Regions from separate parts of the Pseudocitrobacter faecalis genome, predicted to be linked through region 2. Evidence: predicted binding sites of a transcription regulator. Region 2 holds the regulator's gene; each other region holds the start of a gene.
What was found. The regulator PurR, encoded in region 2, represses purine synthesis genes. The targets are predictions, from matches to a motif close to CANGCAAACGTTTGCNTG.
Positions count from the first base shown of each region.

Region 1: a site for PurR is predicted at 1,877-1,894, ahead of ACOXYR_RS20035 (NCS2 family permease). Genes of this name have one in related genera too.
Region 3: a site for PurR is predicted at 2,499-2,516, ahead of rfaQ (lipopolysaccharide core heptosyltransferase RfaQ). Genes of this name have one in related genera too.

Region 1 is NZ_CBDDNJ010000002.1:4,130,889-4,135,122, forward strand. It holds gene ACOXYR_RS20035 (NCS2 family permease) at 267-1,616, opposite strand; gene ACOXYR_RS20040 (glutathione S-transferase family protein) at 2,033-2,701, opposite strand; gene soxR (redox-sensitive transcriptional activator SoxR) at 2,965-3,423, opposite strand; gene soxS (superoxide response transcriptional regulator SoxS) at 3,511-3,840, shown strand; gene ACOXYR_RS20055 (YjcB family protein) at 4,125-4,234, shown strand, end outside.
Region 2 is NZ_CBDDNJ010000002.1:1,838,772-1,843,005, forward strand. It holds gene punC (purine nucleoside transporter PunC) at 1-230, opposite strand, end outside; gene punR (DNA-binding transcriptional activator PunR) at 340-1,272, shown strand; gene purR (HTH-type transcriptional repressor PurR) at 1,269-2,294, opposite strand; gene cydH (cytochrome bd-I oxidase subunit CydH) at 2,589-2,678, shown strand; gene ACOXYR_RS09575 (MFS transporter) at 2,840-4,006, shown strand; gene sodB (superoxide dismutase [Fe]) at 4,046-4,234, opposite strand, start outside.
Region 3 is NZ_CBDDNJ010000002.1:4,581,547-4,585,780, forward strand. It holds gene mutM (bifunctional DNA-formamidopyrimidine glycosylase/DNA-(apurinic or apyrimidinic site) lyase) at 1-372, shown strand, start outside; gene coaD (pantetheine-phosphate adenylyltransferase) at 410-889, opposite strand; gene waaA (lipid IV(A) 3-deoxy-D-manno-octulosonic acid transferase) at 897-2,174, opposite strand; gene rfaQ (lipopolysaccharide core heptosyltransferase RfaQ) at 2,577-3,626, shown strand; gene ACOXYR_RS22115 (glycosyltransferase family 4 protein) at 3,623-4,234, shown strand, end outside.

The sequences.
Region 1 (4,234 bases), 2.3 Mb from region 2:
CTGGCTTGAAGCTCTTCCCGCGCATTCTATCCAGGCGCAGTTTACATAGGGGTTAACATGTCGAATGTGATATTGCCGCTTAATCTGCACAAATCAGATTTCATAAAGGCTCAACATAATGCTATGAATTATTTAAGAACGAGTCAGGTGCCTGGCGTTTCAGAAGGGAATATCTAAAGTAAGTAAATTGCAATAAAATGCGGGGCACTTTCGTGCCCCGCATTTTTCTATATGGTGGCTAGAGCCTTATCCACTCTACCAAGGCATTAAATCGCCCAGCCACCCGCATAAAACGCCACCAGCGCCACCGCTATCACGATAGTGCCAATGTTCAGCTTACGCCATTCGCCCGATACCACGCGGCCAACCACCAGCGTCGCGAAACCAATCATAATGCCGGTCACGATGTTACAGGTCAGTACGATGAAAACGGCGGTAATCAGGCCAGACATTGCATCAACAAAGTCGTTGAAATCGATGCGCGCCACATTGCTCAGCATCAGCAGACCGACATACATCAGCGCCGGAGCGGTGGCGTAGGCCGGAACCAGGTAAGAGAGCGGAGAGAGGAACAGGATCAGCAGGAACAGAACGCCAACGGTTATCGCCGTTAAGCCCGTTTTGCCGCCCGCCGCCGTACCGGCCGCAGATTCGATATACACCGCCGCTGGCGCTGCGCCAACAAACGCGGAGAACACGCTGCTCAGGGAGTCCGTGGTCAGCGCTTTGCCGCCGTTGATAATCTGCCCATCTTTATCCAGCAGGTTAGCCTGACCGGCTACGGCACGAATGGTACCGGTAGCGTCGAACACCGCGGTCATGACCAGCGCCAGCACGCTTGGCAGCACGATCGGATTCAGTGCCCCCATAATATCGAGGCTACCAATCAGGGAGTTACCGTGTTCATCGCTCAGAGAAGGCATAGCGAAGAAACCAGAGAAGTGCACATTCGGGTCAAAAATCAGGCCGACAATCGACACACCGATGATGGTCAGCAGAATGCCGCCCGGCACTTTCAGTTTTTCGAGGCCGATAATCATCGCCAGACCGATCAGCGACATAATCACCGGGAAGCTGGCAAAATGCCCCAGCGCAACCGGCAAGCCATCCAGCGGATTCTTGATAACCAGACCGACGCCGTTTGCCGCAATCAGTAGCAGGAACAGGCCGATACCAATACCCGTGCCGTGCGCGATGCCCTGCGGCAAATTGCGCAAAATCCAGCTACGGATGCCCGTCGCAGAAATAATGGTGAACAGAACACCCATCAGGAAGACCGCGCCCAGCGCAACCGGAATACTGATTTGCTGCCCCAGCACCAGACTGAAGGCAGTGAACGCAGTCAGCGAGATAGCACAACCAATAGCCAACGGCAGGTTCGCCCACAGGCCCATCACGATGGAGCCGACACCGGCTACCAGACAGGTAGCCACGAAGACCGCTGCCGGCGGGAAGCCCGCTTTGCCGAGCATCCCCGGCACGACGATGACGGAATAGACCATCGCCAGGAAGGTAGTCAGACCGGCGACAATCTCCTGACGAACGGAGCTACCACGAGCAGAAATTTTAAACCAGGCGTCGAGTGAACCGCCGGTACGCGCTGAAGGCGTAGACATAGAAAACATCCCCTGAAAATTTTTATCATTCGTCCGTACACGTGGTGGACAATCCACTGCCAGCTAAACGTCATCTCCTTGTGCTTAAACCTCGCGGCAAAGGGGAGCCGCAAAAAAGCAAACGTTTAACTCCGCGCATACAAAACGGTTGAGCGTTACCACCTACGCTACGGATGCAGCATAGGCATTTCCTGAGCACCTTTCGGCAACTTGACGAAGCATAAAACGTTAAAAAAGCCAGCAGAAGGCGTCAGAATTTTAAGGCAAACGATTATCTGGTTTTTATGCCACCATTTTCAACTGATGTTTATGCCATTTCGCTAAATTTCGCTTAAGACGATGAAGAAATCACCAACCTATGCGCAAACGTTATCGTTGATGCGCAATTCAACAACAATTTCGTTGCAAATCGGGCGCTACTCACCGGGTAGCGAAAAGGGGCCGCCCTTTTCAATTGCCTGTTGCCAGGCCGGACGCGCTTCCACGCGTTCTTTCCACGCGGTGATATTAGGCAGAGACGATATTCCGCCACGAGATAGCAACGCAAACAGCGGAAAACTCATCTGAATGTCTGCCATGCTCAGGCTCTCTCCCGCAAACCACGTCGACTTCGCAAGATGTGCTTCGATAAACCCGGCATGCGTGGCTAACTGATTATTCAGCCAGGCTTTCTGAACGCCCGTTCCCAGCACTTTGCCCACCGTGCGCAACCCCAACGGCACCGGAGATTTGCCCAGCATCTGCAAAACCAGTTTGATCATCATGAGCGACATTAACGAGCCTTCGGCATAGTGCAGCCAGAAGCGATACTGCAATTTTCCGTCAATATCCTGCGGTTTAAAGCGGCTTTCGGGATCGCCGATTTCTTGCAGATACTCAAGAATCGCCCCGGATTCAGCGATAACGTGGCCGTCGTTCTCAACAATCGGCGATTTACCCAGCGGATGGATTTTTTTCAGGGAATCGGGTGCCAGCATATCGGCACCGCGCTGATAGCGGACAATCTGGTAAGGCAGGTTTAATTCTTCCAGTGCCCAGAGCACGCGCTGCGAGCGGGATTGATTCAGATGATGGACGGTTAACATGGTTTTCTCCGCAGGTTTGTTCAAATTAACTATAGGAACAGACGGCGATCCCAGTAAAAATTGCGGCGAAAAAAACGTCAATTCAACTGGCGAACAGGGGGAGGAGAGGTAGACTTAAAGTGTCAGCACAAACCGGAACCTCCAACCCGTAGCTCGACCGAGGGATGCTGATGTCGGGGGAAACCCTCCCATGAACCAGTGGGATAGAGCGAAAGACAAAGACCGGAACATACGAAAGCGCCCAGTTGTGGCGCTTTCGTTTTTTAATCGTCTTCCAGCAGGCGTGCGCCGGTGCCCTCTTCCCCCAGCTTATCGCCAGGGTTACGCAGCGGGCAGTCACGCAGCGACATACAGCCGCAACCGATGCAGCCATCAAGCTGGTCGCGCAGTGCTTCCATCGAGTGAATACGTTTATCCAGCTCCTGACGCCACTGGGTGGTCAGGCGTTTCCAGTCTTTTTGCCCCAGCGTATGCCCTTCCGGCACCACGCCCAGCGACTCGCCGATCGTGGCAAGCGGGATGCCCAAACGCTGAGCGATTTTAATGATTGCCACATAGCGCAGCACATCACGTTTGTATCGCCGCTGGTTGCCCGCATTGCGCTGGCTGCGAATAAGCCCTTTGCTCTCATAGAAGTGCAAAGCGGAGACGGCAACCCCGGTACGTCTGGCGACTTCGCCCGGCGTGAGCAGCGTTTTAATGCGCGTTGGTTTTTTTTCCATTTTCTGCTTTACCTCAAGTTAACTTGAGGAATTATACTCGCCAGCAAGACAAAAGTTGAAGCAAAAATAGACAACGGGGAGAGCCTTATGTCCCATCGGGAAATTATTCAAACGCTTATCGAATGGATAGATGAACATATCGATCAACCACTGAACATTGATGTTGTGGCGAAAAAATCCGGCTACTCAAAGTGGTACCTGCAACGGATGTTCCGCACCGAGATGCATCAAACGCTGGGCGACTACATTCGTCAACGTCGTCTGTTATTGGCAGCGCAGGAGTTGCGTAACACGCAACGACCGATTTTCGATATTGCGATGGATCTGGGATATGTTTCCCAGCAGACCTTCTCACGTGTCTTCCGCCGCGAATTCGACCGCACACCGAGCGACTATCGCCACCGTCTGTCAGCATGAACACCGCGCCGGATGACGCTTACGTGCATCCGGCCTACAGATAAAACAGAAAGTTACATCCATCCCTTCTCTTATGTAACTATTGTCAGCGATAAATGGCGCAATTTGCTGTGTTTACCTCTGGTGAATAAAACAGCAATTGTGATATAGTTCACATTATAGAGTGAAACAAAAACAGCGTTTCATATCATTTGTGAATGCCTGTCGATAGCCAGAGTGAACCGCACCTTCGTGAGAACGCCGCGCTGTCAGGGCATACCGTTTATCTCTGAGGATAAGGTCTCATGGTTTCCATCTCTACAGGTGTCGTGCTGTTACGCTGGCCGCTGTTTAGCGCCGTTTTAATGTTCCTTGCCAGTACGCTGAAAATTCGCTTACGTAAAGCCGATTACGC
Region 2 (4,234 bases):
CCAATCAGCAGGACAGGCTTGCGGCCATAGCGATCTGAGAGCGGCCCCCACAGCAGCTGTGCTACGGCAAACCCGGCAAGGAATAAACTCAGACTCGCGCTCACGGCGGCAGCCGGTGTTTGCAGATCGCTTTGAATCGCGGCGAAAGCCGGAAGATACATATCGGTGGCGAGGAAGCCTAAAACACTCAGGCCCGCCAGCCAGACTAAAAATCCTTTCCCAGGTTGCATAAAAACGCCTTTTTTGTACAGATGAGGAGGCTGAGAGTGTAGAGAGTGAAAACTGCCTTGTGAAACGCTAATATTTGCGTAGTGGTTTCAAAAATTTTGTGAGCAGAAAATGTGGTCTGAATATTCGCTGGAAGTTGTGGATGCTGTCGCGCGGAACGGAAGCTTTAGCGGCGCGGCAAATGAGCTCCACCGTGTGCCTTCTGCAATCAGTTATACAGTACGGCAACTCGAGGAGTGGCTGGCGGTTCCGCTGTTTGAACGTCGTCACCGGGATGTGGAATTAACCCCTGCAGGGGCATGGTTTTTGAAAGAGGGGCGCTCTGTTATCAAAAAAATGCAGATCACCCGTCAGCAGTGTCAACAAATAGCCAACGGCTGGCGTGGGCAGTTGGCGATTGCCGTGGATAACATTGTCAAACCCGAACGCACACGACAGATGATTGTTGATTTCTATCGCCACTTCAGTGATGTAGAGCTGCTGGTCTACCAGGAAGTTTTTAATGGCGTATGGGATGCGCTGGCGGATGGGCGAGTTGAACTGGCGATTGGCGCGACACGCGCGATACCCGTAGGGGGGCGATATGCGTTCCGGGATATGGGCATGCTGAGCTGGCAGTGCGTGGTCGCCCGCTCGCATCCACTGGCACAAATGGAGGGGCCGCTCAGTGATGACGTGTTGCGCAACTGGCCGTCACTGGTGCGCGAAGATACATCGCGTTCGTTACCTAAACGTACCACCTGGTTACTGGATAACCAGAAGCGGGTCGTGGTACCGGACTGGGAATCGTCAGAAACCTGTTTATCTGCTGGATTATGCGTTGGAATGGTGCCAGATCATTTTGCGCAACCAAAGATTGATAAAGGCGAATGGGCGGCACTGGCACTGGAAAACCCGTTTCCCGATGCCGCCTGTTGTCTGACCTGGCAGCAAAACGACAGTTCACCAGCGCTAAGCTGGTTACTCGACTATTTAGGGGACAGTGAAACGCTGAACAATGAATGGTTGCGAACGCCCGACTCGAGCGTCCGCAAAGACGCTTAACGGCGGTAATCGCGGAACGGGCCGTCGGCCACGGAACGGCGTTCAATCAGGCGCGGGTGCACTTCGATGGACTGCGACTCTTCGCGTTTGCTGACGATTCTGTCCATCAGCATATTGAAGGCGGTTTCCCCGAGGGAGTCCTTCGGCTGGTGGATAGTGGTCAGTGCTGGCGTAAAGAAACGCGAGTTGCGCACGTTGTCATAACCAATCAGCGAGATATCCTGCGGCACGCGCAGGCCCATTTCGTCTGCGGCGCACAACGCGCCCATCGCCATGATATCGCCGCCGCAGAAGATAGCGGTAGGGCGCGGATTCTGGGACAGTATTTGCTGCATCGCGCGGTAGCCGGACTCCGGTTCGAAATCGCCCTGCACAATCCAGTTTTCCGGCACCTTGATCATCATCTCTTCCATGGCTTTCATAAAGCCAGCCAGACGACCCGCGCCGGTGTTACGCTCCAGTGGGCCTGGGATCACGCCGATTTCGCGATGTCCGCGTTCCACCAGATAACGACCAGCCATGTAGCCGCCTTCAAAGGCGTTATCAATAACCGAGTCGGTAAAGTCGGCTTTCGCTTCACCCCAGTCCATGACCACCATCGGAATATGGCGGTATTCTTCCAGCATTTGCAGCAATGATTCCGGATATTCTGAACACATCACCAGCAGGCCGTCCACGCGCTTCTGCGCCATCATTGAGAGATACGCGCGCTGTTTCTCAAGATTGTTCCACGCATTACCGAGGATCAGGGTATAGCCTTTCTGGAAGCAGTTCTTCTCAACGGCTTCAATAATTTCTGCAAAGTAGGCAGCTTCACTGCTGGTCGCCAACAAACCAATGGATTTGGTGTGATTGACCTTCAGACTGCGGGCCACGGCGCTGGGAGAGTAGTGCAATTCTTTGATTGCCGCCCACACCGCTTCACGCGTCTCTTCGGCGACAAAACGCGTCTTGTTAATCACATGTGATACAGTTGTAGTGGAAACGTTTGCGCGCTTCGCTACATCTTTAATAGTTGCCATTCCATCTCACTCCAGACCCGGGCCTGCCCCTGATCGATTCAATACGAAAACGTTTGCCTTCACTCACCCTGGCGCAATGTTATGAATTGCGGTTCGCCGGGAAAACGACACAGGACGACAGGAGGGGGTCAATGGCCGATACACTTTTTAATAAGCGTCGAATTTTGTCTTATCTTTGACAAAAGTGGAAGCGCAAAATCGGTTATTGCGTGAAATCCGGGAAGATTTTTGCGATTAAGTGTGCAAAAATGACATAGCTCACTTTTGGTGTGGGGATAATAAGGAGAAAAATTGATGAGTACCGAACTGAAGATGTCAATTACCACCACGGTTATTACGCTGGCGCTGATCGTTGCTGCTGCGCTGACCGCCGTCCTGCATTAACCCATCCTAAAGGGAGAGACGGCTCTCCCTCTCTTCGATTGTTATCAATTCAGCAAAAATATTTTGCTAATTTGTTCACTTCTGTTTTTTTGTGATTGATGTCATGCTTTTGCCATCTGTTGTCACGCCGCCTTGCGTTTGCGGCAAACCGGAGTCAAAGCATGAAAGTGAATTATCCCTTACTGGCGTTAGCCGTAGGCGCATTCGGAATCGGTACCACCGAATTTTCGCCAATGGGGCTATTACCCGTTATTGCCAAAGGGGTTGATGTCTCGATTCCCGCCGCTGGCATGTTGATCAGCGCTTACGCTGTAGGTGTGATGGTTGGCGCGCCGCTGATGACGCTGCTGCTTTCACATCGCGCACGGCGCAACGCGTTAATCTTCCTGATGGCGATTTTCACTTTGGGCAACGTCCTTTCCGCGATTGCACCGGATTACACTACGTTAATGCTGTCGCGCATTATTACCAGCCTCAATCACGGTGCGTTCTTTGGTCTGGGATCGGTTGTTGCCGCAAGCGTGGTACCGAAAGATAAACAAGCGAGCGCCGTCGCGACCATGTTTATGGGGCTGACCATCGCCAACATCGGCGGCGTTCCGGCGGCAACATGGCTCGGAGAAACGATCGGCTGGCGTATGTCGTTCCTGGCGACGGCCGGGCTCGGCGTGATTGCGATTATTGGTCTGTGGCTGTCGCTGCCGAAAGGCGGGGCGGGTGAGAAACCGGACGTGAAGCGTGAACTGTCGGTGCTGGTTCGCCCGCAGGTACTGTCTGCGTTGCTCACCACCGTGCTGGGCGCGGGGGCGATGTTCACGCTCTATACCTACATTTCGCCGGTGCTGCACACTATCACGGATGCGACACCTGCCTTTATCACATTGATGTTGGTGCTGATTGGTGTAGGTTTCTCCATCGGCAACTATCTTGGTGGTAAATTTGCAGACCGTTCAGTCAGCGGTACCCTGAAAGGTTTTCTGCTGCTGTTAATGTTGATAATGCTGGCGATCCCGTTCCTGGCGCGCACGGAAATCGGTGCCGCATTCAGTATGGTGGTGTGGGGCGCGGCGACCTTTGCGGTGGTGCCACCGTTGCAGATGCGCGTAATGCGTGTTGCGCATGAAGCGCCGGGGCTTTCTTCTTCCGTCAACATTGGCGCGTTTAATCTCGGTAATGCTTTAGGTGCCGTAGCCGGTGGTGCGGTGATTTCTGGCGGACTGGGTTACAGCTTTGTGCCGGTGATGGGGGCGATTGTGGCAGGACTGGCGCTACTGCTGGTTTTCTTCAGCAGCCGCTCTCAGGGTGAAGAGGTCGTGGTAAGCCAGTAACAACAACGCAGAAGGGGAAACCCTTCTGCGTCATTTTCTTTATGCCGCCAGATTCTCAGCAACAAACTTCCAGTTTACCAGCGCCCAGAAGTGCTCCAGATAGCTAACGCGTGCATTACGGTAATCAATATAGTAAGCGTGTTCCCACACATCGACCGTCAGCAGCGGTTTGGCATCCGTCGTCAGCGGCGTACCTGCGTTAGAGGTAGAGACAATTGCCAGGCTGCC
Region 3 (4,234 bases), 2.7 Mb from region 2:
TGCGCGAAAAAGAAAACAGCGATTAAGCCCTGGCTGATGGATAACAAGCTGGTCGTTGGGGTTGGGAATATTTATGCCAGTGAATCGCTGTTTGCGGCGGGGATTCATCCTGATCGACTCGCGTCCTCGCTGTCGCCGCAGGAGTGCGCGCTGCTGGTAAGTACCATTAAGGCGGTCTTGCTTCGCTCTATTGAGCAGGGTGGAACGACGCTGAAAGACTTCCTGCAAAGCGACGGTAAGCCGGGCTACTTTGCCCAGGAGCTACAGGTGTACGGTCGCAAGGGCGAGCCTTGCCGGGTATGTGGTACGCCGATTATTGCCACCAAACACGCGCAGCGCGCGACGTTCTATTGTCGTCAGTGTCAGAAATGAGCGGTCTGCGAGCCGGATGACGCCATCCGGCAAACACCTATTTGAGCTTTTCCATTAACGCCTGATGGACGTTAGGCGGCAAAAAGTCGGTGACATCACCCTGATGGCGCGCTACCTCTTTGACTAAAGAAGAGGAGATAAACGACCACTCTTTTGACGGCATCAGGAAAACGCTTTCCAGCTCCGGCATCAGGTGACGGTTCATGTGCGCCAGCTGCATTTCATATTCGAAATCGGCCACCGCGCGCAGGCCGCGAATCAAAATAGTGGCCTGCCTATCGCGCGCAAAGTTGGCCATTAAATCGCTAAAACCGACAACTTCCACGTTATCCAGATGCGCAATCGCCTGCTGGGCCAGCGCGACGCGTTCATTGAGATCAAACATCGGTTTCTTGCTGGGGCTGGCGGCAATCGCCAGAATCACCCGATCGAACATTTTGCTCGCGCGGGTAATGATATCGATATGTCCGTTAGTAATGGGATCGAACGTGCCTGGATAAATCGCCCGTTTTTGCATGACAGCCTCAGTGCGCTCTGGGTGGCAGATAAGGTTCCAGCAGTTGCAGCATGCGCTGTAGCGCGCCCTGGTTTTGATAGAGCACTTCAACTGCGTGTCGACCGTAGAAGTTACGATAATCTTCGTCGGTCAGTAAAGAGGAGATCTCTTTCGCCAGCGACGCAGCGTCGGTCACCGTAATCAGGCCGCTGGCCTGATCGAGACGCGCGCAGATGTCTTTAAAGTTGAAGGTATGCGGCCCCATAAGCACCGGAATGGCGTGCGCCGCCGCTTCCAGCGGGTTATGACCACCACGCTCAACCAGCGAACCGCCCACAAAAGCGAGATCCGCAATACCGTAAAGCAGCATCAGTTCGCCCATTGTGTCGCCCACGACAACCTGGGTGCCCGCCGAGGGAACTTCACCAGAGGAGCGAGTAATAAAGCTTAAACCTGCCTGGCGTACCAGATTGATGGTGTCCGGGAAACGTTCCGGATGGCGCGGGACCAGAATCAACAGCAGGTCGGGGAAGGTTTTTAGCAACTGCTGATGTGTTTCCAGCATGATGCTCTCTTCGCCTTCGTGCGTACTGGTGGCAATCCATACCGGGCGATGCGGCGCCCACTGGCGGCGCAGGGTAATAGCCTTTGTCGCCAGTTGTGGCGTGACGGAGATATCAAATTTCAGGCTACCGGTTACGGAAAGTTGATTGCGTTTCGCACCCAGCGCGATAAACCGTTCGCCGTCTTCTTCGTTTTGCGCGGCAATTAGCGTGATGCGGCGTAGCAGCGTCTGTACAAACTTGCCGAGCCTGGCATAACCCGCTGCGGAGCGCGCAGAAAGACGTGCGTTAGCAATCACCAGCGGGATTTTACGTTTATGCAGCGCGGCAATAAGGTTCGGCCACAGCTCGGTCTCCATAATCAGCACCAGCTTGGGGTCGACTTTATCGAGAAAACGACTGATGGCGTCCGGGAGATCGTAAGGAAGATAGACGTGCTGTACGTCACTGCCGAAGGCGGAAAGGACGCGCTCAGAGCCTGTGGGCGTCATGGTGGTCACAGTAATCGGCAGGTCGGGATAGCGATGGCGGAGCGCGCGCACCAGCGGAATGGCCGCCAGAGTTTCACCGACGGAAACCGAGTGCAGCATAATGCCGCCCGGCATCAGTGGCTTACGATAAAAACCGTAGCGCTCACCCCAGCGTTTGCGATATGCCGGCGCTTTACGTCCACGCACCCAAAGCCGTATCCAGATCAAAGGCTGAATAAGGTAGAGGAGAGATGTGTAGAGCAATTGGAGCATAGTACGCAGCTGGCTTAGGAATGTGCTGAGGATTCTAAGTATTTAGCCCAACCTTTACCATCATTTTTGCCGATTTGAGCTGATTTAGCGGGAAAAAGGGCTTTGCACCATTAAACGTTAAACTATATTTGCTTTTTTATATGATTAATTGAGGTTGTTGAGGCGTGGCTCAAGGGTCTTACTCTTAAAGTAAACCCGTTGCGTAAGCATATTACTCATTGTTTTAAAAAAGAATATACTTAATTGAGGTTAAAAAATATTCAATTCGGTTTGCTTAGGAATAAGTGATACACTAAGCCGCAATTAGAGCACGACGTCAGTATTCAGGTAACTGTGAGCCTGGGGCGGTAGCGTGCCTTTTTTTCAATTTCGACTGGTTATTATCATCATAAAGAGCCGCTTGTGGAAAAAACGTTCACCCGAATTCTGGTTATTAAAATGCGTTTTCATGGGGATATGTTGCTGACTACGCCAGTTATCAGCACGCTGAAACGTAATTACCCTGATGCGAAAATCGATATGCTGCTGTATCAGGATACGATCCCCATTATTTCGGAAAATCCGCAAATCAATGCGTTATATGGCATCAGTAATAAAGGCACAGCGGCAACCGCGAAAATAGCGAATTTTTACGGATTGGTGAAAACCCTGCGGGCGAATCAGTATGACCTGATTGTCAATCTGACCGATCAGTGGATGATTGCGGTGCTGGTGCGTTTGTTGAACGCTAAAGTCAAAATCTCACAGGATTTTGCCCATCGCCAGTCGGCATTCTGGAAAAAAAGTTTTACCCACCTTGCGCCGTTTCAGGGCGAACACTGCGTGCTACGCAATCTCTCTGCGCTGGCGCCGCTGGGGTTAACTCAAATCTGTCAGGAAACATCCATGCCCTACGCGCCGGAACATTGGGAGCGTATGCGGCAGCAACTGGATGCTTTCGGCGTGGGTGACAACTATGTCGTTATTCAACCGACCGCACGCCAACCGTTCAAGTGCTGGGATAACGATAAATTCGCGCAGGTCATCGATTCGCTCCAGCAGCGTGGTTATCAGGTCGTGCTGACCTCCGGGCCCAGCGCGGAGGATCTCGCTTGTGTGGAAGATATCGCCGTGCAGTGTAAATCTCGCCCGGTGACGGGGCTTGCGGGAAAAACGCGCTTTCCTGAACTGGGCGCGTTAATCGACCACGCCGTACTGTTTATTGGCGTCGATTCGGCACCCGGTCACATTGCCGCTGCGGTAAAAACGCCGGTGATTTGTCTGTTTGGCGCGACCGACCATGTTTTCTGGCGCCCCTGGACGGAAAATATTATTCAGTTCTGGGCCGGGAATTATCAGGCGATGCCGCCGCGCTCGCAGCTCGATCGCAATAAAAAGTACATGTCCGTTATTCCTGCCGCCGATGTGATTGCGGCAACGGAGAAAATGTTGCCGTCGGGAGAGGCGCTATGATTGTCGCCTTCTGTCTCTATAAATATTTTCCGTTCGGTGGCCTGCAGCGCGATTTTTTGCGCATTGCACAAACCGTTGCCGCGCGCGGTCATCACGTGCGCGTTTATACGCAATCCTGGCAGGGAGACTGCCCGGCTGAGTTTGAATTGATTACCGTTCCGGTGAAATCGCGAACCAATCACGGGCGTAACGCCGAGTATTACGCGTGGGTGCAGGCGCATCTGAAAGCGCATCCTGCGGATCGTATTATTGGTTTCAATAAAATGCCGGGTCTGGATGTTTATTACGCCGCCGACGTTTGTTATGCCGAGAAAGTGGCGCAGGAGAAAGGTTTTTTCTATCGACTGACCGCTCGTTATCGTCACTACGCGGCGTTTGAACGCGCTACGTTTGAGAAAGGCAAATCCACACAGTTACTGATGCTGACGAATAAGCAGATCGCCGATTTCCAGAAGCATTATCAAACCGAGCCTGAGCGCTTCCATATTTTGCCGCCGGGGATTTACCCGGATCGCAAATATAGTCAGCAAATTCCTGATGCTCGCACAGTGTATCGCGCGAAAAACGGCATTGGTGAACACGATTTCTTGTTGCTTCAGGTCGGTTCC